4 regions of the Caballeronia eucalypticola genome follow, and region 1 is predicted to be linked to each of the others. Evidence: predicted binding sites of a transcription regulator. Region 1 holds the regulator's gene; each other region holds the start of a gene.
The links. Region 1 encodes HrcA, which represses chaperone genes, less so after heat shock. Its sites were predicted from a motif close to TTAGCACTCNNNNNNNNNGAGTGCTAA; they were not measured.
Positions count from the first base shown of each region.

Region 2: ACMX25_RS38770 (co-chaperone GroES) is a predicted target of HrcA. The motif match lies at 4,367-4,393, and genes of this name have one in related genera.
Region 3: ACMX25_RS27085 (co-chaperone GroES) is a predicted target of HrcA. The motif match lies at 2,394-2,420, and genes of this name have one in related genera.
Region 4: rpoH (RNA polymerase sigma factor RpoH) is a predicted target of HrcA. The motif match lies at 3,039-3,065, and genes of this name have one in related genera.

Region 1 covers NZ_JBLKRU010000008.1:39,406-45,426, reverse strand. The annotation lists gene grpE (nucleotide exchange factor GrpE) at 1-468, opposite strand, end outside; gene ACMX25_RS11740 (hypothetical protein) at 467-652, shown strand; gene ACMX25_RS11735 (hypothetical protein) at 923-1,084, shown strand; gene ACMX25_RS11730 (RNA-binding S4 domain-containing protein) at 1,056-1,463, opposite strand; gene hemH (ferrochelatase) at 1,473-2,540, opposite strand; gene hrcA (heat-inducible transcriptional repressor HrcA) at 2,730-3,749, opposite strand; gene ACMX25_RS11715 (NAD kinase) at 3,967-4,869, shown strand; gene recN (DNA repair protein RecN) at 4,877-6,021, shown strand, end outside.
Region 2 covers NZ_JBLKRU010000076.1:18,440-24,460, forward strand. The annotation lists gene ACMX25_RS38750 (DUF3088 domain-containing protein) at 208-552, opposite strand; gene ACMX25_RS38755 (acyl-CoA dehydrogenase family protein) at 647-1,864, opposite strand; gene ACMX25_RS38760 (hypothetical protein) at 2,316-2,606, shown strand; gene ACMX25_RS38765 (LLM class flavin-dependent oxidoreductase) at 2,760-4,118, shown strand; gene ACMX25_RS38770 (co-chaperone GroES) at 4,419-4,712, shown strand; partial or broken gene groL (chaperonin GroEL) at 4,726-6,021, shown strand, end outside.
Region 3 covers NZ_JBLKRU010000028.1:89,345-95,365, forward strand. The annotation lists gene ACMX25_RS27075 (hypothetical protein) at 33-257, shown strand; gene groL (chaperonin GroEL) at 276-1,916, opposite strand; gene ACMX25_RS27085 (co-chaperone GroES) at 2,024-2,314, opposite strand; gene ACMX25_RS27090 (GNAT family N-acetyltransferase) at 3,176-4,207, opposite strand; gene ACMX25_RS27095 (transposase) at 4,264-4,728, opposite strand; gene ACMX25_RS27100 (hypothetical protein) at 5,244-6,021, opposite strand, start outside.
Region 4 covers NZ_JBLKRU010000030.1:86,974-92,994, forward strand. The annotation lists gene leuA (2-isopropylmalate synthase) at 1-1,559, shown strand, start outside; gene ACMX25_RS27990 (nuclear transport factor 2 family protein) at 1,729-2,124, opposite strand; gene ACMX25_RS27995 (acyloxyacyl hydrolase) at 2,170-2,736, opposite strand; gene rpoH (RNA polymerase sigma factor RpoH) at 3,122-4,057, shown strand; gene cyoD (cytochrome o ubiquinol oxidase subunit IV) at 4,282-4,614, opposite strand; gene cyoC (cytochrome o ubiquinol oxidase subunit III) at 4,615-5,223, opposite strand; partial or broken gene ACMX25_RS28015 (cbb3-type cytochrome c oxidase subunit I) at 5,223-5,993, opposite strand; partial or broken gene ACMX25_RS28020 (transposase) at 6,000-6,021, opposite strand, start outside.

The DNA.
Region 1 (6,021 bases):
GGAAATAGCCTGATGGCGATGCGGATCGAACTTCTCGCCAACCGGATTCACCTCGACGACACGGCCCTTTTCAAGCGCGGCAGTCAGTTGGCGCAGCGTCAGTTCAACACCTTCGCGGACTTTCGCCAGGTCGGTGGATGAATGCGTCAGCGCGGCTTCCAGGCTGTCGAGCACCGGCAGCAGATTCTCCGCGAAGTTTTCGATCGCGAATTTATGCGCCTTCTGCACATCTTCTTGTGCACGGCGCCGGACATTCTCGGTCTCGGCCTTCGCGCGCAAGAACTCTTCTTGCAACGACGCGGCACGCGCTTGCGCTTCAGCGAGCAATGCCGCGGTTTCGTTTGCGTCGACGTTATCCGGGGAGGACGTCCCGTCCGGCGCGCCGGCTTGATGGATAGTTTGAGCCGCCGCGGTATCGTCGGCAGGCGTGGGGTTTTGGCTCGCGGTATTGTCTTGCGTGTTTTCCATGTCGCTTGAGATTTTGCAATGGGTGAAAACGGATGAAATCGGACCCGACGTTGCGGTTTCGATTCATCAAAAGGCTGCCGATGATAACCGCCAACTCAACGTTGCAAAAACACAACGGGGTCAATCGACGGTCAGTGCGCTTGAAGCGGGGACATCCTGCGCTCGTCCCAAGCCGTTCATCTGAGGCTCAATCAAGCGTTTTCAAGGGGTTGCACGTGCTTTCCGGGGCTATTTCTAGTCTGCAGAAATGACCGGTTACAACCATTTTGAGCCCGTCATCAGATTCAGATTGAGCCGGTTGATTTGCTCGCCTACACTTCGAACATGCCTTCGGGAGCCCTAGTTAACCCTAACCTTACGAACGCCCGAATCCAAGTTTTTTTATCGCTAAAGCTCGTATCAAGCCCGCTCTAGCGCCCGTTTTTCAGAGCTGTTGCGTTACAGGGGGTGCCCAATGAAACTGACCTTTGCTATTGCGATCGTCGCGTTGGTACTCGTTGGTGGCACCACGACCATTTGTATGTCCGGTGCGGTCAACGACCACACTACGGAGTACGGCGGCGTCTCGGCCACCATGGAACACTTTTTCAGTCCGAACCTGAAAGTTTGTCGATAATGCGGCGGTCGCGCTTCGTCGGGCGACCCTGCAATGCCGCTGCCGGCTCACGATACGTCTTCCTCCGCTCGCTTTCCGCCACACGTTTTTCACGTCCAGGGTCCGTTTCCGCGTAAAGCGTCTGCGCAATGGGCGCCGGACCGCGCACTTCACAAATTCCCAGCACGTTCACTTGCCAAAGCACGTGTTCAATCTCGATCTCTACAAGATCGCCAACTCGCACGTCCTTCGACGGCTTCACGTTCGCACCGCCAATGCGCACTCGGCCCTTCTCGACGGCGTCGCTGGCAAGGGAGCGTGTTTTGAAAAAACGCGCTGCCCACAGCCATTTGTCGATACGAAGGCGCGCGCCCGGGTCGGTGGAGATCTGGTAGTTCATTAGCTCGTTCTATGCGGCTGCGCTAAGCGTTTGCGGCGCCTGCACCGGCCATCCCTGCAAGTGCTGCGCGACAATTTCGCCCAGCGCCTTGATCCACGCCGGCGATGCATTCAGACACGGAATCCGGTGAAATTCCTTGCCGCCAGCGTGCAGGAATTCGTCGCGCACTTCAATGCCAATTTCCTCGATGGTTTCCAGACAATCCGACGTAAAACCTGGACAGAACACGTCCACTCGCTTCACGCCCGCCGCACCGAGTTCGGCGAGCGACGGCGCGGTATAAGGCTGCAGCCATTCCGCGCGGCCAAAACGCGACTGGAATGTCACCCGGCATTCGACCGGCGACAACCCGAGCGCCGCCATCAGCAACGAACCGGTCTGTTGACACTGATCGTGATATGGGTCGCCGAGATCCATGGTGCGTTTGGGAACGCCGTGGAAACTGAGCACCAGCCGGTCGCCGGCCGCAAAGTCCGGCTGGCCGTGCTGCCGCCAATAATCCCTAACTTGCTCGGCCAGCGCGCCAATGTAGGCCGGATGGTCGGCGTATTGGCGAATGGTGCGAATTTCCGGCTGATTGCGCACGCGCCGTAGGGCGTTGAATGCGTCATCGAACGCGGTGGCCGTGGTCGACGACGAATATTGCGGATACATGGGAACAAGCAGCACGCGCTCGGCGCCTTCCAGCTTGAGTTGATTCATCATGGCCGGAATGCCGGGCGTCCCGTAGCGCATGGCGTAGTCAACGATCACGTGATAGTCGTTCACCATGAACAACCGCCGCAATCCCTCCACCTGCTTTTCTGTGTTGACCCTCAGCGGCGAGCCTTCGGGCAGCCAGACCTGGGCATATTTTCTCGCTGACGCCCGGCTGCGAAACGGCAGAATGGCCAGCCGCAGGATCACTTGCCAGGCGAGCGCCGGAATCTCCACCACGCGCGGGTCCGACAAGAACTGCGCGAGGTACTTGCGCACGGCCTTGGCCGTGGGCGCGTCCGGCGTGCCGAGGTTGATCAGCAGCACCGCAACGCGATGCGAAGCGGAAGGCTGCGAAGGCAACTCGAGGTCGTAGCGCATAACGGAAAGAGGCCGTGAAGCCCGTGTAAGTAAGTGAAACCCATTATAGCGGCGGGTTTCGGAACGCAACATCGGCCGATCGGCCGAGTGGTGCACGGGGCTGTGGCAAGGCAAGATGGGTTGTCTGCCAGAGGGATCCACAGCATTTTGCGGGCCGCATCGGCAGACAACTTGTTGGCGCTTATTGCACTACTGCTGGCTACTGAGCGAGAGGGACAACAGGCGCGCGGTGATATCAACAATGGGAATGACGCGGTTGTACGCCATCCGCGTGGGTCCGATCACGCCCAGCGTGCCCACGATTTTCCCGTTCACTTCATAGGGCGCGGTCACCACGCTCATTTCCTCGATGGGCACGAGATTCGACTCGCCGCCTATAAATATCTGCACGCCTTGCGCGTGGCTCGAGACATCGAGTAATTGAAGGAGACTCGTCTTTTGGTCGAACACGTCAAAAAGCTTGCGCAGCCGCGCCATGTCGGAGGAAAGATCCGCGACTTCCAGCAGGTTGCGTTCGCCGGAAATCAGCAAGGTGTCGCCCTGATCCGTTTCGTCGACGCTCGCGGCCACCGCTGCCTGCATCAGCGAGGTCATGTCGCCGCGCAACGCGTCGATTTCCTCGCGCAGTCGGCGGCGTACTTCGTCGAAGGACAAGCCGGCGAAATTCGCGTTGATATAGTTCGACGCCTCGGTGAGCTGCGACGGCGAGTAGTCACGCTGGGTCGCCATGATGCGGTTCTGCACATCACCTTCCGGCGTCACGATGATCAGCAGGATGCGCTTGTCGGACAGCCGCATGAACTCGATCTGCTTGAACATGTGACTGCGGCGCGGCGTGAGAATGACGCCGGCGAAGGTGGACAGGTTCGACAGCACGCTCGCGGCGGCGGCCACGATCTTCGCCGGTTCGCCGCCCTGCAGCTTGATCTTGACAGCGGAGGTCATGGCTTCGTCGTCGGTCGTTTCGACGGTGAGCATGGTGTCCACGAAGAGCCGGTAGCCGCGCGGCGTGGGAATCCGCCCCGCCGACGTATGCGGACTCACTACCAGCCCAAGGTCTTCCAGGTCCGACATGACGTTGCGGATGGTGGCCGGGCTGAGCTCGAGTCCGGAATAACGCGACAGCGTGCGGGAACCGACCGGCTGACCTTCGGCGATATAGCGCTCGATTAGCGTCTTGAGGAGGGTCTGGGCACGTGGGTCTAGCATGGGAAATTTTAGCTCAACGTGTAAGGAAGCAGCGAGCACACCAAATAGGCGATGCCGGTGGACGTCATTTTGTCATTCACCCGTCATCAATTCATGATCCACACCATTCTAGCGACAATTGCCCGTCACGCCCGGCGCTTAGCGTATACACAACCCGTAGCCGCGTCGGACGTGGCACGCGGTTCTTTTCGACACTTACCTATGGTGTAATGCCGGCATGGAAATAGGTACCCAATTCAAGACTGTCGCGCTCGTGGGGCGCAACAATACACCCGGCATCAGGGAGCCGCTGACGGCGCTCGCCGCGTGTATTGTGAAACGCGGCTTTGACGTCGTGTTCGAAGCAGAAACGGCGCATGACGTTGGCGTGACCGACTACCCCGCGTTGACCGCGCAGGAAATTGGCGCGCGTGCAGATGTGGCGGTCGTGCTCGGCGGCGACGGCACCATGCTCGGCATTGGGCGGCAGCTCGCGCCGTATCGCACGCCGTTGATCGGCGTCAATCACGGGCGGCTTGGGTTCATTACAGACATCTCGCTGGCCGAAATGCACGAGCTCGTGCCGCAGATGCTTGCCGGCAGTTTCGAGCGTGAAGAGCGGACCTTGCTCGAAGCGCGCATTGTCCGCGACGGCCGGCCGATCTATCACGCTCTGGCGTTCAATGACGTCGTGGTGAATCGAAGCGGCTTCTCGGGCATGGCGGAACTGCGCGTGTCGGTGGATGGGCGCTTCATGTACAACCAGCGCTCAGACGGACTTATTGTTGCCACGCCGACGGGTTCGACTGCCTACGCGCTCTCCTCTTCCGGACCAATCCTGCATCCGCAATTGCAGGGTTTTGTACTCGTCCCCATCGCGCCGCATTCGCTGTCGAATCGTCCCATTGTTTTGCCCGATGACTCGCAGGTCGATATCCAGATTATTGGCGGACGCGACGTGAACGTGAATTTCGACATGCAGTCATTTACTGCTGTCGAATTGAACGACACCATTGAAGTGCGGCGTTCGCGCCATACCGTGCCGGTGTTACATCCGGTCGGCTATAGCCATTACGCCACGCTGCGCAAGAAGCTGCACTGGAACGAATATCCCTCGCACGACGACGCCACGAAACTTTAAGACGCCCATGCTCCGTCATCTCTCGATTCGCGACTTCGTCATTGTCGCCGCGCTCGACCTCGAGTTCGAGCGCGGCTTCACCGTATTTTCGGGCGAAACCGGCGCCGGCAAGTCGATTCTTATCGACGCGCTCGCGCTCACGCTCGGCGCGCGCGCCGACGCCAGCATTGTGCGGGCCGGAGAAGCGCGCGCGGACATTACCGCTGAGTTTTCCATTCACGCGCAAGTCTCGCGCTGGCTGGACGAGCACGCGCTGGCTATTGGCGACGCCGATACGGTCATGCTTCGCCGTGTCGTCGATTCGACCGGACGTTCGCGGGCGTTCATCAACGGTACGCCGGCCACGCTCGTGCAATTGCGTGAACTGAGCGAAATGCTTGTCGACATCCACGGCCAGCACGCTCACCAATTGCTGATGCGCCCGGACGCCCAGCGTGAACTCTTCGATACCCACGCGGGTCTTCTCGACTCTGCACAGAAAGTAGCTCGTGCGCACAGAGTCTGGCGCGACGCGACGCATGCGGTGGAACTCGCGCAGAACCGCGATCGCGAGTTGCAACTGGAACGCGAGCGTCTTGCATGGCAGTTGAGCGAACTCGACAAGCTTGCGCCGCAACTGGGTGAGTGGGAAGACGTGAGTGCCGAGCATCATCGGCTGTCGCATTCGGCTAGTCTGATCGACGGTGTGCAGGGCGCGCTGAACGCGTTGTCCGAGTCAGATGAAGCCATGATCACGCAGCTCTCGGCGATCGTGTCGAAGTTGCGCGGTCTCGTCGATATCGACCCAGCGCTTGCCGACGTGCTGGCTTCGCTCGAACCCGCCGAAATTCAATTGCAGGAAGCCTCGTATTCGCTCTCGCACTACGCGCAGCGGCTCGAACTCGATCCAAACCGCCTGGCGCAAGTCGAGCATCGGATGGAGCAACTGCATTCGGCCGCGCGCAAGTTCCGCATGCAACCCGAGGCGTTGCCCGAGGAGCATGCTGAGCGCCGCCGGCAACTGGCAGCGCTCGATGCCGCCGCTGATCTCGATGCGCTGCGTGCGGCGGTAGCCAAGGCGAAAGAGGTTTATCTGGCGGAAGCCACGGTATTGTCGAAGGCGCGCGCGAAGGCTGCGAAGTCGCTTGGCAAGGCGGTCACCAAAGGTATGCA
Region 2 (6,021 bases), on a different contig from region 1:
GCCATCAATTGCCACTATGCGAGAACAGGAAGGAAATTCGAACCAACAAAAACTTATTTCTAAAGAAGAACTTGCAGATAGTCGCGCTGCGACAAATCTCTTGAATTCCGCAGACGGTTTCTTGTCTGGCGCGACAACCGAAAGCAACGGGGTCCAGCCTTCCTGGACCAGTTCAAAAACCGGGGCCTTTCTTTGGCAACGGTCCGGTCAATGCACCTTTGGAAAACCATGACGCTCGGCAAGCAGATCCAGGATTCGACGCGTGTCGGTCACGAAGTGTTTGTCGCCGAGCGTATGTGCGCCGGCGGGCACCGGATGTTCGTCTCCCAGAATCAGCACGGGCAAGCTCTGGTGCTCCTCATCCAGGGCAGCGATGACGGCCTCACGCGGGCGCGCAAATGGCAGACGGTGAATATCAAGGCGCGAGGTCTTTGCCGGATCGCTGGCCAGCAGGCCTTCAATAGGTGCGCCATCCGGGCAGATAAAACGCTCACCCGGATATTTTGGATCGGTGAAACCCGGCTCAAGCAGCAGTAAAAGGTCTTGGCTCACGATTTGGAAATCCTTGAAGAAGAATGCCGGCTGAGAGACGAATGGAACCATCCTCGTGCCCTTGGCGGAGCGTTGGAAATCACTTAGAACACCTTCAGAACACGCGGCCTTCGGTCAGATGCGTGGTGTCGCTGTTTAACTGATAACCGCCGATCACTCGCGCTTTGTGCAACAACGGGTTGTGGCTGAAGATCGTGCGCAAGTTGCGCCAGTGACGATCGAAATTGTGCACACGCGATGTGGCGGAAGCGCCGCCTGCCTCAAACAAGCGCTCGCCCGCATGCAACGCCAGCTTGCTAACCACCAGCTGTGTCTTGGCCGTGGCCAACGCACCTTGCAATACCAGTTCTTCAGCGTTGTCAGCTTGGGCGCGGATGGCATTAGCCGACCGATCCAGCACGCGTGCATTCTGCTCGACCAGCGCATCAATCGCGTGACTGTGAGCCGCAAGATCGCCAACCACTTGCTGGACGAAATGATCCTCTCGCGCAGATGCCGCCGGGCTGTGCAGCACCGGGCGTCCATGCTTGAGCACATAGTTCTCAGCATCCGCAAGAATATTGCGGACAATGCCCGCAGCCACTGCAACGAGGTGCAGTTGACGCAATGCGCCGCCATGGCGTCCTGCCAGGGTCGAAGCGCCTCTTGGCACGACTTCGTTCGCGTGGACTTGTACGTTGTCGAGGACCAGGCTGCCACTGGCGGTCATCCTCTGGCCCATGCCATCCCAGTCATCCAGTATCTGGACGCCCGCTCGGGTGACCGGAATGATAGCGACCACGTTGTTGTTGTTTTCATCTTGCACGTTGATACGTGCATAGTCGGAAAATGCTGTTCCGGTCGAGTAGTATTTCTTTCCCGTGACACGATAGTCGTCGCCATCGCGCCGCAGGATCGTGCCTATTTCACCGGGCCGCGATGTGCCCCGCTCGGTCGACGCACCGCCGAATATTGCACCGTCCAGCAAGCGCTGGATCTGAGTGTCGTTGAACGCTGCACGCGGCGATAACAGGAGCGACTCGGTCAGGTCGAAATGGATACGCAGCGCATGGGCTATGTTCGATTCCTCCGCAGCGAGGGTCGCGATCACCTGGAACAACTCCGGCAATGAGCCGCCCAGTCCGCCCCATTCGACTGGCAATCGCAGCAAGCCAAGACCGGACTTGCGAAACAACGCAAAACCATCGAACGGCAATTCACGTCGTGCCTCGCGCGCCGCGGCGTCCCGGCCTAGCTCCTTCGCCAACGCTGGCAACGCGGCAAGCGCCGCATCCAGCTGTGACGTCGCGGTAATTTCAGATGGTGCATTCATGCTTGTTATTTCCTTTTAATAGCGTAAAGCGCAGGGCTCCTTGAACCAGGGCATCGTCCGTGGCGAATCGATAATTGAGCCGCATACGGATCGGCGAACATCTGGTTGAGCTTTACGATCTGCGAATCGCTTTGGTGAAGATCCCTCTGTTCGCCCGGTGCGATACCTGGCGATTTACTTAAGCGATACCTGAGCAGCACAATAATGTAGTCGCGGGCTCGCGGTATTGCTCTATCGATTTCATCTTTCTATATGTGCGCTGCTGCAAAGATGGACGGTAAGCGGGCACCGTTCGAACTGGCTGACCGATCTGCGGTTGATGATAAAGATTCCTTCATTACTTCGTTGAGGCGGCGGCCTAGAGCCCGTACCTAACTCAGACTATTCGACCGCGTGTACACGGTCACTGGACCCGAATTTCCTAGGCAATACCTTCGATCCGATGGTCGGTGTGCAACGTCTCTACTGGTCGCACAACTTCAAGGCAGGCGTACCGTTTTCGAACGCAACACACTATCAAAGCCCGGAGGTCGACCGGCTGCTGGAAACCCCGGCGGTGGAAAACGATCCGCATAAAAGAGTGGATTACTTCAGGCAGTTTCAACAGATCGTAGGTCGCGATTTGCCGATCATCGACCTCGTCACATTGAAGCAGGTGACTATCTATAACAAACGTGTGCACAACCATACGCTGACCGCCGACGGCCTGAGCGGCAACCTCGCGGATGTATTTGTGGCGTGACGATAGGATTTGCCGGGGCTTATGGAGCGGTTAGCGATCCATTAGCCGTTGCGCCGAATATGCAAAGCAAAAATTGTTGATTGTTGAAAACGTGTCAACGCCCAAGAATATGCATCCCCCTATCCGCACGACCCAACGACGTGGAGCAAACAAATGAGCAAGGCCAAGCGGCAAATCAAGCTAGGTGCTTTCCTGATGGAGACAGGGCACCATATTGCTGCCTGGCGTCATCCTGATACGCATTTGACTGGCGGGCTCGATTTCTCGCACTACGCTGAACTCGCGCAGATCGCCGAGCGTGCGAAATTCGATGCGGTGTTTTTCGCGGACAGCGTAGGTATCCGTGACACGAATCTCGCCTCGCTCTCGCGCACGGCCCGCGCTGACCACTTCGAACCGCTAACCCTGCTGGCTGCCTTGTCGGTGGTCACGAAAAACATCGGCTTGATTGCGACCGTTTCCACCACGTTCAATGAGCCGTTCAACGTCGCGCGCAAGTTCGCATCTCTCGACCACTTGAGCGGCGGCCGCTCGGGCTGGAACCTGGTTACATCGAGCAGCGAAACGGAAGCACTGAACTTCGGCTTCGAGCAACACCCGGCACACGCAGTTCGCTATGAGCGCGCACGCGAGTTCTATGACGTCGTCGCAGGTCTCTGGGACAGTTGGGAAGACGACGCTTTCATTCGCGACCGTGACAGCGGCGTGTATTTCGATGCCGACAAGCTCCATACGCTCGACCATCGCGGCAAGCATTTCAAAGTGCGTGGCCCGCTCAACGTCGCCCGCTCGCCGCAGGGTTGGCCCGTGGTCGTGCAAGCGGGGGCATCGGATTCCGGCCGCGAGCTTGCCGCGCAAACCGCGGAGGTGATCTTCGTTGCGCACCAGACCCTGGACGAAGCCAAGGCATTCTATGGGGACGTGAAGGGACGGCTCGCCAAATACGGCCGGCAGCCCGACGATCTCAAGATCATGCCGGGTATCTTCCCGGTGATCGGCAGGACCCACGACGAGGCACGCGCGAAGTTCGACGCGCTACAGGACCTTATTCATCCCGATGTCGGCCTCGCCTTGCTGTCGAAAATGACCGGTGGCGTGGATTTGTCGAAGTATCCCATCGACGGGCCGTTGCCCGACCTGCCGGAAACGAATGGCGGCAAGAGCCGGCAGCAATTGCTGTTCGATCTGGCGCGCCGCGAGAACCTGAGCATTCGCGACCTCTACCTGCGCATAGCGGGAGCCCGCGGACATCAACAGGTCGTGGGGACACCGGAGAGTATTGCCGATCAATTACAGCAATGGTTTGAGGAAGAAGGCGCGGACGGTTTCAATATCATGTCGCCATGGTTGCCTGGCGGGCTGACCGAGTTCGCCGGGCTGGTGGTGCCGGAATTACAACGGCGCGGACTGTTTCGCACCGGGTATGAAGGCGCGACGCTGCGTGAGAACCTGGGGCTTTCACGTCCCGAGAATCGCTACGCTCAGGCTAGTCGCAAACGCGCGGCGAGTTGACCCGTCTGCGCAAAGGCCGCTTGCCGGTGGCTGCGTTGCAAGAGCAACCACACCGGCTGTCAATCGGGAACCAACCCAGTACTACTGAGCATATCCGAAACGTCGTGCGCCGAAGCAGCTTCGTAGAATCGCTCCGAAGCATTGCTCACACGCCCACGATTGGTCGCTCGCCAAATGCCAAACCCCGATAACGTTTCACGTATTCGTTATTGGATCGAGCCACCGCAGATTCTTATACTCGATTCTTGTTAGCACCCAACTTAGAGGAGTGCTAGTCATCCACCACAATGGAATCCAACCATGAGCCTACGTCCGCTACACGACCGCGTCATCATCAAGCGTCTCGACCAGGAAACAAAAACCGCATCGGGCATTGTGATTCCCGAAAGCGCCGCTGAAAAACCGGACCAGGGCGAAGTCATTGCCGTCGGCCCCGGTAAGCGTGATAGCGATGGCAAGCGCATCGTACCCGACCTGAAGGTCGGCGAGCGCGTGCTGTTCGGCAAATACTCGGGCCAGCAGGTCAAGGTCGACGGCAACGAACTGCTCGTGCTGCGCGAAGAAGATATTGTCGCCGTAGTCACCCAACAATAACGGAGCTTCAGAAATGGCAGCCAAAGAAATTGTCTTTAGCGACACCGCGCGTTCGAAGCTGGTCGAAGGCGTCAACATCCTCGCCAATGCAGTGAAGGTAACGCTTGGGCCCAAAGGCCGCAACGTCGTGCTGGAGCGCAGCTTCGGCTCCCCGATCGTGACGAAGGACGGCGTATCGGTCGCGAAGGAAATCGAGCTGGCCGACAAGCTGCAAAACATCGGTGCGCAACTGGTGAAGGAAGTCGCGTCGCGTACCAGCGACGACGCTGGCGACGGCACCACCACGGCCACCGTGCTGGCACAAGCGATCGTAAGAGAAGGGCTGAAATACGTGGCTGCGGGTCTCAATCCGCTGGACTTGAAGCGCGGCATCGACAAGGCAGTCATCGCCGCTGTTGAAGAACTAAAAAAGATCAGCAAGCCCACCACGACCAGCAAGGAAATCGCGCAAGTCGCGACCATCTCGGCGAATGGCGAGGAATCGATCGGTCAGCGGATCGCCGAAGCGATCGACCGTGTGGGCAAGGAAGGCGTGATTACGGTCGAGGACGGCAAGTCGCTCGACGACGAACTCGATGTGGTTGAAGGGCTGCAGTTCGATCGCGGTTACCTGTCGCCCTATTTCATCAACGATCAGGACAAGCAGGTCGCCGTCCTGGATGATCCGTTTGTGCTGCTGCACGACAAGAAGGTATCGAATATTCGCGATCTGCTGCCGGTGCTGGAGTTGGTGGCGAAGGCGGGACGACCGCTGCTGATCATCGCGGAAGACGTCGAAGGCGAAGCGCTCGCGACGCTGGTCGTGAACAACATCCGTGGCATCCTGAAGACGGTGGCAGTCAAAGCGCCGGGCTTTGGCGATCGTCGCAAGGCGCTGCTCGAAGACATCGCGATCCTGACTGGCGGACAAGTCATTGCTGAAGAAACCGGTCTTACGCTGGAAAAGGCGACGTTGGCGGAATTGGGCCAGGCCAAGCGCATTGAAGTAGGCAAGGAAAACACCATCGTTATCGACGGTGCCGGGGACACGAAGAATATTCAGGCACGCGTCAAGCAGATCCGCGTCCAGATCGAAGAGGCAAGCTCCGACTACGACCGCGAAAAGCTGCAGGAACGCGTGGCGAAACTGGCGGGCGGCGTCGCGGTGATCAAGGTGGGTGGTGCGACCGAGATCGAGGTCAAGGAGAAGAAGGACCGCGTTGACGATGCGTTGCACGCAACGCGTGCGGCCGTCGAAGAAGGCATTGTGCCGGGCGGCGGCGTTGCATTGATTCGCGTCAAGCAAGCGATCAGCGGCCTGAAAGGCGCT
Region 3 (6,021 bases), on a different contig from region 1:
TCAGCAAGCTCGCCAGAAGCCGTCAGACGTCCATGGACGTATTTTCCCATCAAGTCGTAAAGCGTCGCCATGGCGAACATGTGAACTGCTTTGCGCGCATCCCCTCACCATTTTCGCTGATTCCAAGCCTCGCGCGGCGAAACCAGGACATCCGCGTTTTAGCGCGTGCACCCATAAAAAAACCCGCATCGTTGCCGATGCGGGTTTTTCGTTTTGGCAAACGCCAGGCTCCGAAAGAAGCCCGCGTTGCCCTGTAATTCAGGCCAGGCCCGAAATTACATGTCCATACCCATACCGCCCATGCCGCCTGGCATACCGCCGCCCATCGGAGCATCGTCCTTCGGCAGTTCCGACACAGCGCAGTCAGTCGTCAGCAGCAGACCTGCCACCGATGCCGCGTTTTGCAGTGCCGTACGCGTTACCTTGGTCGGATCCACGACACCGGCTTCCACCAGGTCGACGTACTCGCCGGTTTGCGCGTTGTAGCCGAAGTTGCCCGTACCGGCTGCAACTGCTGCCACCACGACGCTGGCTTCTTCGCCGCCGTTCGTGACGATCTGGCGAAGCGGCTCTTCCATCGCGCGCAGCACGATCTTGATGCCGGCGTCTTGATCAGCGTTGTCGCCCTTCAAGTCCTTCAGTGCAAGACGAGCGCGGATCAGCGCAACGCCGCCGCCCGCCACGATGCCTTCTTCCACAGCTGCGCGCGTTGCGTGCAGTGCGTCTTCAACACGTGCCTTCTTTTCCTTCATTTCGACTTCGGTAGCAGCGCCAACCTTGATCACTGCAACGCCGCCAGCCAGCTTGGCAACACGTTCCTGCAGCTTTTCACGGTCGTAATCCGACGTTGCTTCTTCGATTTGCGTGCGAACTTGCTTGACACGGTTTTCTATTGCCGAAGCTTCGCCAGCGCCGTCGATAATCGTGGTGTTTTCCTTCGCCACTTCGATGCGCTTAGCCGAACCCAGCTCAGCCAGCGTAGCCTTTTCCAGCGTCAGGCCGGTTTCTTCCGCGATAACTTGACCGCCGGTCAGGATCGCGATGTCTTCCAGCATGGCCTTACGACGATCGCCAAAGCCCGGAGCCTTCACGGCAACGGTCTTCAGGATGCCGCGGATGTTGTTCACAACCAGCGTTGCCAGAGCTTCGCCTTCGACATCTTCAGCGATGATCAGCAGCGGACGGCCAGCCTTCGCAACTTGTTCCAGAATCGGGAGCAGGTCACGAATGTTCGACACCTTCTTGTCGTGCAGCAGCACGAACGGGTTTTCGAGAATCGCGGTTTGCTTTTCCGGCGTGTTGATGAAGTACGGCGACAGGTAGCCGCGGTCGAATTGCATGCCTTCAACCACGTCCAGCTCGTCTTCCAGCGACTTGCCGTCTTCAACCGTGATCACGCCTTCCTTGCCGACCTTGTCCATTGCTTCAGCAATACGGTCACCAATCGACGAATCGCTGTTAGCCGAAATCGCGCCAACTTGAGCGATTTCCTTGTTCGTCGTGCAAGGCTTGCTGATCTTGCGCAATTCTTCGATAGCAGCGGTCACTGCCTTATCGATGCCGCGCTTCAGGTCCATCGGATTCATGCCCGATGCAACGTACTTCATGCCTTCGCGGACGATCGACTGAGCCAGAACCGTTGCCGTCGTCGTGCCGTCGCCGGCATTGTCGCTGGTGCGGGAAGCAACTTCCTTCACCATTTGCGCGCCCATGTTCTGGAGCTTGTCTTTCAGTTCGATTTCTTTCGCGACCGAGACACCGTCCTTCGTGACCGTCGGGCCGCCGAAGCTGCGTTCCAGAACGACGTTACGACCCTTCGGGCCCAGCGTGACCTTGACCGCGTTGGCCAGGATGTTCACACCTTCAACCATCTTTGCACGGGCGATATCGCCAAATACGACTTCTTTAGCTGCCATATTCAAACTCCTTGATTCGTTTCAGTTTTCTGGCTTTTACCGGGCCGGACGAGACTCGCAAAAGCGGTTCGATCGCGCCGGCCGGAGCGCCATGGGCTTGAAGCTGATTACTTGACCAGGACGGCCATGATGTCTTCTTCGCGCATCACGAGCAGTTCATTGCCGTCGACCTTAACGGTCTGACCAGCGTATTTACCGAACAGCACGCGATCGCCCACTTTGACGTCGAGGGCGTTTTGCGTACCCTTGTCATCGCGCTTGCCCGGGCCGACGGCCAAGATTTCACCTTGATCCGGCTTTTCAGCAGCAGCGTCGGGGATGATGAGGCCCGAGGCAGTCTTGGTTTCCTGATCCAGACGTTTAACGATGACGCGATCGTGCAAAGGACGAAGGTTCATACACACTCCTCTCTAACTGAGACTATAAAAACGCGGGAAACCCGTCCGATGAGCCACAAGGCCACCGGCCGGAAAACTGTTAGCACTCTCGTGCGACGAGTGCCAAGTATATGGCACACCGCCCGGTAATTTCAAGAAGGGAGTGTGAGGAGGGGCGAGAAATAATATGGAGCCACTGTAGAAATTCGCCGAAACCTGAACGACTTTTTGCCATAACAGCAACGGGAAATCGAGGAAATTTGCAGCAAAATCAGAAGTTTAACGGCGCCATGACGTCTTTGAAAGCCATAGGCTACGCAGCTTATCCCTAGTCTTCCTGCAACTAACGACGAGAGTCGTCGCTCCGGCTTTTTAGGTGCTTACACGCCCCGAGCAGCACAAGCGCACAGCCTTATTGCGCAAGCTCGAAGCGGTGTTTCGGCGACACCCGTCGCAGCCGGTGAATCGAACGGTAAAACTGATCAATCCGGTATTACGCGCTTGGGTGAATACTTCGCTGCAGGACATACCCGCGTGTGCTTCAGCTTCATCGAAGGCCGGATGGAAAAAAGATTTGATGCCACATGGGTCGATCTCGGAATCAGCGGGGCTTCGGCTGGAAAAGCGAGTAGTCGCTGGCTGTATTAACAACTGAAGCTGTTTGATGGCTATCGAGATCGAGTTGGGGATCGGGTTTGTGGCACCGCCGCGCCGAAAGCGTCCTCAGCATGACAGATCCCATAACTTTCGTGTGAGGCAAAACCGGAGAACGTAGTGCCGGAAATCGGAGTTAGGCTTCGATGTGAAGACGGTGCGCCTGTACGAGAAGATCGCGCTCCTGCGCCAACGGATGCGCGGGCTCGACCAAATCAAATGGCTGAGTTACAGGTTTGGGGAAGAAAACCCTGTCCCCGAGTCGGTTACGATCCGGCGCCTCAGAGTACGCGCAACGGAGAACAGCGTACTCGCGCGCTCGACACAAAGACGCTGCTTCAACGTACCTCCAAATCCCTCCAGAAACTTGCAGGTGCCAACGCTATAGAAGCCGTCGACATCGAATGTCAGTTTTCGCTTGAGTGCTTCTTGCATTGCCGCCCAGATCAGCAGGCTGATCGCGCCGCTGTGCGCTCCGGCTTCGCGTGATGACATTAGGTAGTACATCGCGTGCCTGTCCCATACAAGACCGATCGCAGCGACGAGTTGCCCTCCGGGGCCGTACGCGCCTAGCAATTGCCCTGCTTCCCGATCGACGAACGCATTGACTAGTCGGCGCATTACGCTGTTTCCGTATGCGTTCTTACGCGAACGTTCAATCAGATTTGCCTCATAGAACTGTACGCATTCATCCGGCGTGGCGACCGGCGCGACTGTCAGCTTCTTTTCGGCACTACGGATGACGTTCCGGGTTTTGCTATGCATCCGTGCCCAAGCCTCGGCAACCGTGCGCTCTGGTGAAACTTGGAAGGTATAGCGCACGGATACCGCAAACCCGTGCAGGGAAAAAGCGAGCGCATCTTCAATACGCGGGTCGAACAGCTGATAGAAGCTGTCAAAGTCCGGAAGCTGTTCAATAAGTGCCGACGTCACGGTCTGGCGATGATGCTGTTCGCGAGGCTCATCAAGGCCCATGGGTTTGATGATCGGACCCAACGTGTGCGTTAGCGGCGGCAAATGCGAAATGCGCAACCCGCCCCTGCGGGTGGAACAGTAAGGCAACTGGCCCAGCAACTGGTTACCATGCTTGACTTTGGCCATGCTCCAGTGCCCATCGGATGCGATATCGAGCCACCACTTCTCATGAAAAATCGAAAAGGCGGCAGACTCATCAATCGGTCTAGCGGGCGCAGCAACAGGCGGCACGATCCTGTCTTGCATGCCGCAGTAGGTACCTTTTTCGTCGGCGAAGATTTTCAAAATAGGTCTCGGCGATCAGTTTTTTGGTGGTTTCAAAGGTGAAGCGCAACAGTGGGTTAATGAACGCAATGAACGCAAGCTGAAGTTGTCGAAACGTTTGCAAGCATAGTTCGAACCCTTCCGACGAAGACTTCATTCTGGATCCCGAGTTCCAGAACTGTCTCCGGCACGCCGAGCAAGATGGCATCAACTGCGGACCAGCCTTTGGCATCAAGCGTCTTTCCCCTCACAGTCTCATTTACCGCCGCGAGCGTTTGAGCTGCCAGTCCATGCCTTGCGAGCTGATGTCGGAGCCGAAAAAAATGGGCTTTATCCGGCGAACGTGTCATGCCCGCGCTAAGAGCGGGAAACTCGCGATACAGTGGCACCTCAAACAACGCTTCTTCCATTTCTGGGTCCAACAAAATGAAGCACTGCTGCATAAAATAGATACGTAACATCGTCGCGATCAGACAGATGCCGCGCAGATCCGGCCGTCGGATAGCGCCGCTCGACCAGCGCAAACTGCTTCGACCACGCACGATAAACCGTATCTTCGAGAAATTCCCACTTGCGCTTAGCGCGAATCACGGCGAACGGTCCCTCGTCAGCTTTCCCGCCACAGATGCCCGATGGCCGAACCATGTACTTCGGCCCGACGCTTCGAATCTGCCGGCATGGGCCGGTTTGATGCGGCGTGCCAGCTCGAGCAAGCGTCCGTCTGCTGTACGACTCGAGTTCGGCCCGATCTAGCAGGACGCGTCCAACGACATTCGATCGCGCGCTTGCTCTCGCCCGTCGCGAAGATCATCTCGGTCATGCGGGCAGCAATCTTCTCCTTGATAGCGTGCGGATCAGCGGTTCGTCGACGACCGACAGTATGCCTTGGGACTTGCTCCAGCAGCGGGCAGGAACCTTGTCCCGCGGCCCGCTACCAGCAATGCGGGCTTGGTGACATTCAGCATGGTAGACAATCCCATATCGAAAGCGAAGTAGCGTATTCGCGGACTGGCGGTCAACTGAAAGTTATAGGACAAATCTGTCGTAGGGCGAATCATTAACCATCGGAGGATTTAATCCATCTGCGTTCCCTTGGGCTGAAATGCAGACGGCCGCGCCCAGCTTCCATTAACTTAGATGCGTCGGACTGCTTAACAGTTTTCGATGAAAGCAATAAATACAGCAAGAGCGGCGAAATTGGTGAAAGATGGCGGAGAAACGATCCGTAGTCTGGCTCGAAGATCGCTTGAGTCGCGAGAAAACTGACAGTGAAGCAAAAACACAATCTATCAAAGCGGCCAGGCTCCCCGAGTACCGTTCTTTTTTGATAGCGGCCGAACATGTAGACCAGCGAAAAAAATGTGCATATGCCGCCAAGGGTCTGCGTTGCGACGCCTGACAGGATCAACGGCAATGGAAGTAAAAATGTACCCAGGATGAGCATAGTATTGCTAACGTCTGAGACGATGTTGCCCCCCGGGATGATTTGCACGATCAGCGATGCGACCTCGCTCGGATCCCTCCATTCATTCACCGACTGCCGCGCAAAGTCTAGCGCTTCACCATACTGAATGCGGAAGTCGATTGCCACGCAGACAAACATTACGACGGCCAACAGAAGGAGAAGCGGTGGTTTGCGCAGTACAGGGGCGCCAAAATAGAGCAACAGCGTCGGAACAAGCGTGATGGCCCAATAGGAACGAAAGAAAATCGCAACAACCGCCGTACAGACAATAAAAACGAGGATGACGAATCGCCAATCCCTGCACAGCAGGATCAGCAGAATCGCCGACGAAATGACGATTTCCTTTGAAGGCAATCCAATGTATACCGTC
Region 4 (6,021 bases), on a different contig from region 1:
TGAGCACCGATCTGCGCGACGGCAATCAGGCGCTGATCGACCCGATGAGCATTGACGCCAAACTCGAATTCTTCGAGATGCTGGTAGCGGTAGGTTTCAAGGAAATCGAAGTGGGCTTTCCGTCGGCATCGCAGACGGATTTCGACTTCGTGCGCAAGCTGATCGTGGAAAACCGTGTTCCCGACGACGTCACCATTGAAGTACTCGTGCAGTCGCGCCGTGAACTCATCGAGCGGACGTTTGAAGCAGTGGAAGGCGCGCCCCGGGTGATCGTGCACCTGTATAACGCGATTGCGCCGTCGTTTCGCAAGATCGTCTTCAATCAGTCCAAGGAAGACACCAAAGCGCTGGCTGTAGAAGGAACCCGCATCATCAAGGAGTGCGCCGCCGCGCGCCCCGATACCCACTGGATCTATCAGTATTCGCCGGAAACGTTCAGCATGACCGAGCTTTCGTTTTCCCGCGAAGTCTGCGACGCCGTCGCGCAAATGTGGCGTCCCACGCCCGACCACAAGATGATCGTGAACTTGCCGGCCACGGTAGAAGCGGCCATGCCGAACGTGTTCGCCGATCAGGTCGAGTGGATGGATCGCAACATGAGTTATCGCGACAGCATCGTGCTCTCCGTGCATCCGCATAACGATCGCGGCACGGCAGTCGCTGCGGCGGAACTTGCGATCCTCGCGGGCGCTGATCGCGTCGAAGGCTGTCTTTTTGGCAACGGCGAGCGCACCGGCAACGTGGATCTCGTCACGCTCGCGATGAATTTGTACACGCAGGGCATTGACCCAGGGCTGGATTTTTCCGATATCGATGGCGTGCGCCGCGTGGTCGAGCGCTGCAACCAGATTCCCGTGCATCCGCGTCATCCGTATGCCGGCGATCTCGTGTTCACGGCCTTCTCTGGCTCGCACCAGGATGCTATCCGCAAGGGCTTTGCCCAGCGTGAGACGGGTACGGTGTGGGACGTGCCGTATCTGCCTATCGACCCTGCCGACCTTGGTCGGAGCTATGACGCCGTGATCCGCGTGAACAGCCAGTCGGGTAAAGGCGGCGCGACGTTTCTGCTTGAACGCGGGCTGGGCTTTACGCCGCCGCGCCGCGTGCAGATCGAATTCAGCCATGCCGTGCAGAAAGTCGCCGATGCATCGGGCGCGGAAGTGTCCGGCGAAGCCATTTGCGCGTTGTTCAAGCGCGAATACTTCGACGCACAAGGACCGGCATCACGAGCAGATGCATCAACCCTGCATTTCGATGGACGCCACGTGAAGCTGCCCGTATCCGCGGTCGCCGATGAAGCGCACGCGCAAGCCGTCGCCGCGGCGGTTGCCAGTGTCGCGGGTGTCGCGATCGAGGTGGCATCGTTTGAAACCGCCGCGACCGCGAAAGGTGAGACGGCGGTGTTCGTTGGCTGCCGGATTGGCGATCAAGCGATGCGGTTCGGCGTCGCCGTGCATGCGAACGCGGCTCAGGCAGTCGCCGATGCCATCGTCAGCGCGGCAAATCGCGTGCGCTGGGCAGGGCGCAAGGAAATGGAAAGCGAAGCGGTAGCTGCGTGAGGACCTTCAGCTTTTCTGGAAAGCATAGCCGAGTAGTTGAATGACAGAGGGAAACTCGCGAAGCAGGCGATAAAACACGACAACCGGTGTCGACATGACGGCTGCCGCTCACAAGGCGCCGGCCCGCCAGCCGAACCGCGACGCCCAACCGAACGGTGTCGAAGCGGTGCTAATCCAGCGCCACGCGTGTTGCCTGCATCGCGAGCAACTGCCATTGCCCATCGACTTGAATGTGAATGGCGGTGTACGCGATCGGAAACAACAGCGCGCCGTTCTTCGACTCCATCTCGAGCAACGCTCGCCCATACACGATCCACGTGTCCCGCCCGCCCGGCATCAACTCCTGCGACTGGATCTCGATCTGCCGATAACGCCGGCGCCCCGCGGTGATGGCATCGATAAACTGCCGCTTCGTCTCGCGTTTGCCATTGGTATGAACGTAGCTGGCATTTTCCGCCAGCAGCGCGTCCAGCAATTCGCCGTCACCGTCGACCATCGCGCGGAAACGGTCGCGCTCGAGTTCACGGATTGCCTCAATGGGCGTGTCGATGGGTTGTGCCGGCATCGTCGATTCCTCGCGCGCTTGAGGAACCGATGGACGCGGTCCCCGTCAGAAGTTGTATTGCAAATATATCTGGCTGAAATTTATACCAGGATTCGGGTGTTCGAAACCGGCGTTGGATAAATGCTGAAACCGGAAGCCCGCCTGATAGTTCTGGTGCGCCCCGAATTGAGCGCCGACGCCCACCATATCGGCGAACTGGAAGGACGAGGAGAAGGTCCGCGTCTCGGTCTCGCGGACATGCGACAGGAGTCGCACGCCAACGCCCGCTTCCACGTAGGGCCGGATCCATCCCGAGCTCTTGATGAACCGGAACACCGGCGTAAAGCCGAATTCCCAGATGCCCGGATGCGATGCCTGGCTTTCGCGGATATCCCAGTAGGCCACGTGCGCTTCGCCCACAACCGTGAAGTGGAAACCGCCGATTTCCCACCACGTCCAGTTGGGATCCCAGACTGCGCCGACATCGGCCTTCCGGACATCGTGGTCGGCCACTCCGCCAGCGATCTGCAAACCGAATTGATCGGCGCGGGCGGTGGCCGAAGCCAAAACGAGCGCACCAAACAAGGCACCGTAGGAAAAGCGCTTTTGCCAGACACTTTTGTTCTTCTGCATGAATACTCCGGGGCTGGATTCTCACAAGACGGGGCGTGCCGCAGTCGCAGCAAATCGCCATTTTAGAGACGGTCTCAAAAATGTGCTCAGAAGAGTTCTGCTGAATGGCGAAAACACGGAATTAAGTTTCGTCGAATCCTGAATGACGGGTAATTCGTGCGAAAACTTTCAAATTTCTTTCGGTAAGTTTGACGGAGGAAGCGTTTCGCATCTTGCAACAATCAGGGAAAACGCTTATAAGCTATTGGAGGAACGATTCTAATAGCGTATGGGAACTTGCCCACATATCGCCCCTCTAATCTTTAGCACTCGAAATAGCAGAGTGCTAATATCCTGCTAGACCCGGTTTTTCATCGGGTTTTTTGTTGATAAGGAGCACACCAGCGTGACCAATGCGATGACCCTCCCGAATACTGGACACTCGGCGCCGGCCAAGGCCGCTTCGGCAGGTGCGCTGACGTTTGCGCAGTCGTCCATGTTGACCGGCCAGATCGGCAACATCGACGCCTACATTTCGGCTGTCAACCGGATTCCGATGCTAACGCCGTCGGAAGAACGTCAGTACGCCACCGAATTCCGTGACAACGACAACCTGGATGCCGCTCGTCAGCTCGTGCTGTCGCACCTGCGGCTGGTGGTATCGATTGCCCGCAATTATTTGGGTTATGGGCTGCCCCATGCCGACCTGATTCAGGAAGGCAATATCGGCTTGATGAAAGCCGTCAAACGCTTCGATCCGCAACAGAACGTGCGGCTGGTGTCGTATGCCATGCACTGGATCAAGGCTGAGATTCACGAGTACATCCTGCGTAACTGGCGCACGGTGAAAGTGGCGACCACGAAGGCGCAGCGCAAGCTGTTTTTCAACCTTCGCAGCCACAAGACCGGACACAACGCGTTCACGCCGGACGAGGTCGATAACCTGGCGAAAGAGCTGAATGTGAAGCGCGAGGAAGTTTCCGAGATGGAAACGCGTCTTTCCGGCGGCGACATCGCGCTGGAAGGTCAGATCGACGACGGCGAGGAATCGTACGCACCTATCGCGTATCTGGCCGACTCGCACAACGAGCCGACCAACGTGCTGGCGTCGCGCCAGTTCGACAAGCTGCAAAGCGAAGGGTTGTCGACCGCGCTCGAATCGCTCGACGAACGCAGCCGCCGGATCGTTCAGGCGCGTTGGCTCGAAGTGGAAGACGACGGCTCGGGCGGCAAGACGCTGCATGAACTCGCGGACGAGTTTGGCGTGTCGGCTGAACGGATTCGTCAGATCGAAGCCAGCGCAATGAAGAAAATGCGCACGGCGCTGCACGAGTACGCTTAAGCGTTTAGGGCTTTGGGTTTGCCGCTGAGTTTTGGCGGCGCCCAGGCTCTATGTATCGAAGAATTGGTGAAAACCTGAAAGCCCGCCGTCGCAAGACGGCGGGCTTTTCTTTGCCTGCTCGAATGGACCTGACCGTCGGCCTGCTGCCACCAACAAAAAAAGCGGCGCCAGAGGTTTCCCTCTAGCGCCGCCATGCGTCAAGTCAGCAAAGACTCTCTGCGAACTCAGCGCGACATGATGTGCGCTCCGACGTTATGGAGCGCCCACAACGTCCCGCCGATAAGGATCACCGCCACCAGCACGGCGGATGCGAGCGAGAGCAGATTCCATCGTTGCGACGAAGAGGTGTTCATGTGCAGGAAAAACACCAGATGCACGAGGATCTGGATGAATGCGAGCACCGCGATGGCGATGATCGATTCTGTCGGCCCAAACATCTGCTGCATGACCAGTCCGAAGGCTGCGGCCGTCAGCACGACCGACAGGACGAAGCCAATGACATACGAGCGCACGCTGCCGTGGCCCGCGCCGGTATCGATTGAATGTGCGTTTGCCATTTATACGACGCTCGTCAGATAAACAAAGGTAAAGACGCAGATCCACACGATGTCCAGAAAGTGCCAGAAAAGGCTGAGACACGTGAGGCGCGTCAGATCGCGTGGGGTGATCTTCTTGTTGCCGATCACCTGCACCGCCAGGACCACCATCCAGATCAGGCCAACGGCTACGTGCAAACCGTGCGTCGCGACCAGCGTGAAGAACGCGGACAAAAACGCACTGCGGTCAGGGCCGTAACCCTGCGCGAGCAGCGTGCTGAACTCGTGGATTTCCAGCGCGATAAACACCACGCCGAGCAGGAACGTAACGCCGAGCCACGCCAGCAGCGCAGCCGACTTGCCCTTCTGAGCGGCTAGCATGCCAAAGCCGAACGTGATGCTGCTCACCAACAGGATGGAAGTTTCCAGCATGACGAGCGGAAGCTCGAGCAGGTCCTGACCGGTCGGGCCGCCCGCGAACTGATGGCCCATGACAGCGAACACGGCGAATAGCGACGCAAAGATAATGCAGTCGGTCATCAGGTACACCCAGAACCCCAGCACCGTATTCGACGCGCCGTGGTCATCGTGCGATCCCGGTAGATCCAGTGGGATAGTCTTTTGCAACATTACAGTGCCTCCTGCAGATCTTGCGTCCGCGCTGGCGTCGTGGGCGTCGGCGTGCCGTCCATGCCGGCGACGGTTTGGGCGGAAATGGTGTAGTCGATGTCGCCGTCGTAGCTACGAAGGATCAGCGTGACAACCACGCCCAGCAGACCCGCGATGGCGAGCCACCAGATGTGCTAGACCAACGCAAAACCAATCGCCAGGCTGAACAAGCCGATAACCAAACCGGCGCTTGTATTGCGCGGCATGTGGATGTCGCGATAATCCTCGCGCGCAAGGCGCGTACGGCCGCGTTCCTTCATGTGTGCGAAGGCGTCGAGTTCATGGACCACCGGCACGACTGCGAAGTTATAGACGGGCGGCGGCGAACTGGTCGCCCATTCAAGCGTGCGGCCGTTCCACGGGTCGCCGGTAACGTCTTTGTACGCAGGCGAATTCCGCTTCACGACGCTGACAACGACCTGAGCGATCTGGAACACAACGCCCAGCAAGATGATCAACGCACCAACGAAAGCGATGACCATGTACGGCTGCCAGCCCGGCGTGTCGTAGTGATTCATGCGGCGCGTCGCGCCCATGAAACCCAGCACGTACAGCGGCATGAACGCAGTCCAGAAGCCCACGAACCAGCACCAGAACGCGCACTTGCCGAGCGTTTCGTTCAGCTTGAAACCGAACGCCTTCGGGAACCAGTAGGTGAAGCCGGCGAGATACCCGAACACCACGCCACCGATAATCGCGTTATGGAAGTGAGCGATCAGGAACAGGCTGTTAAGTGTTCAGGCGAAATTGATTTGAAAT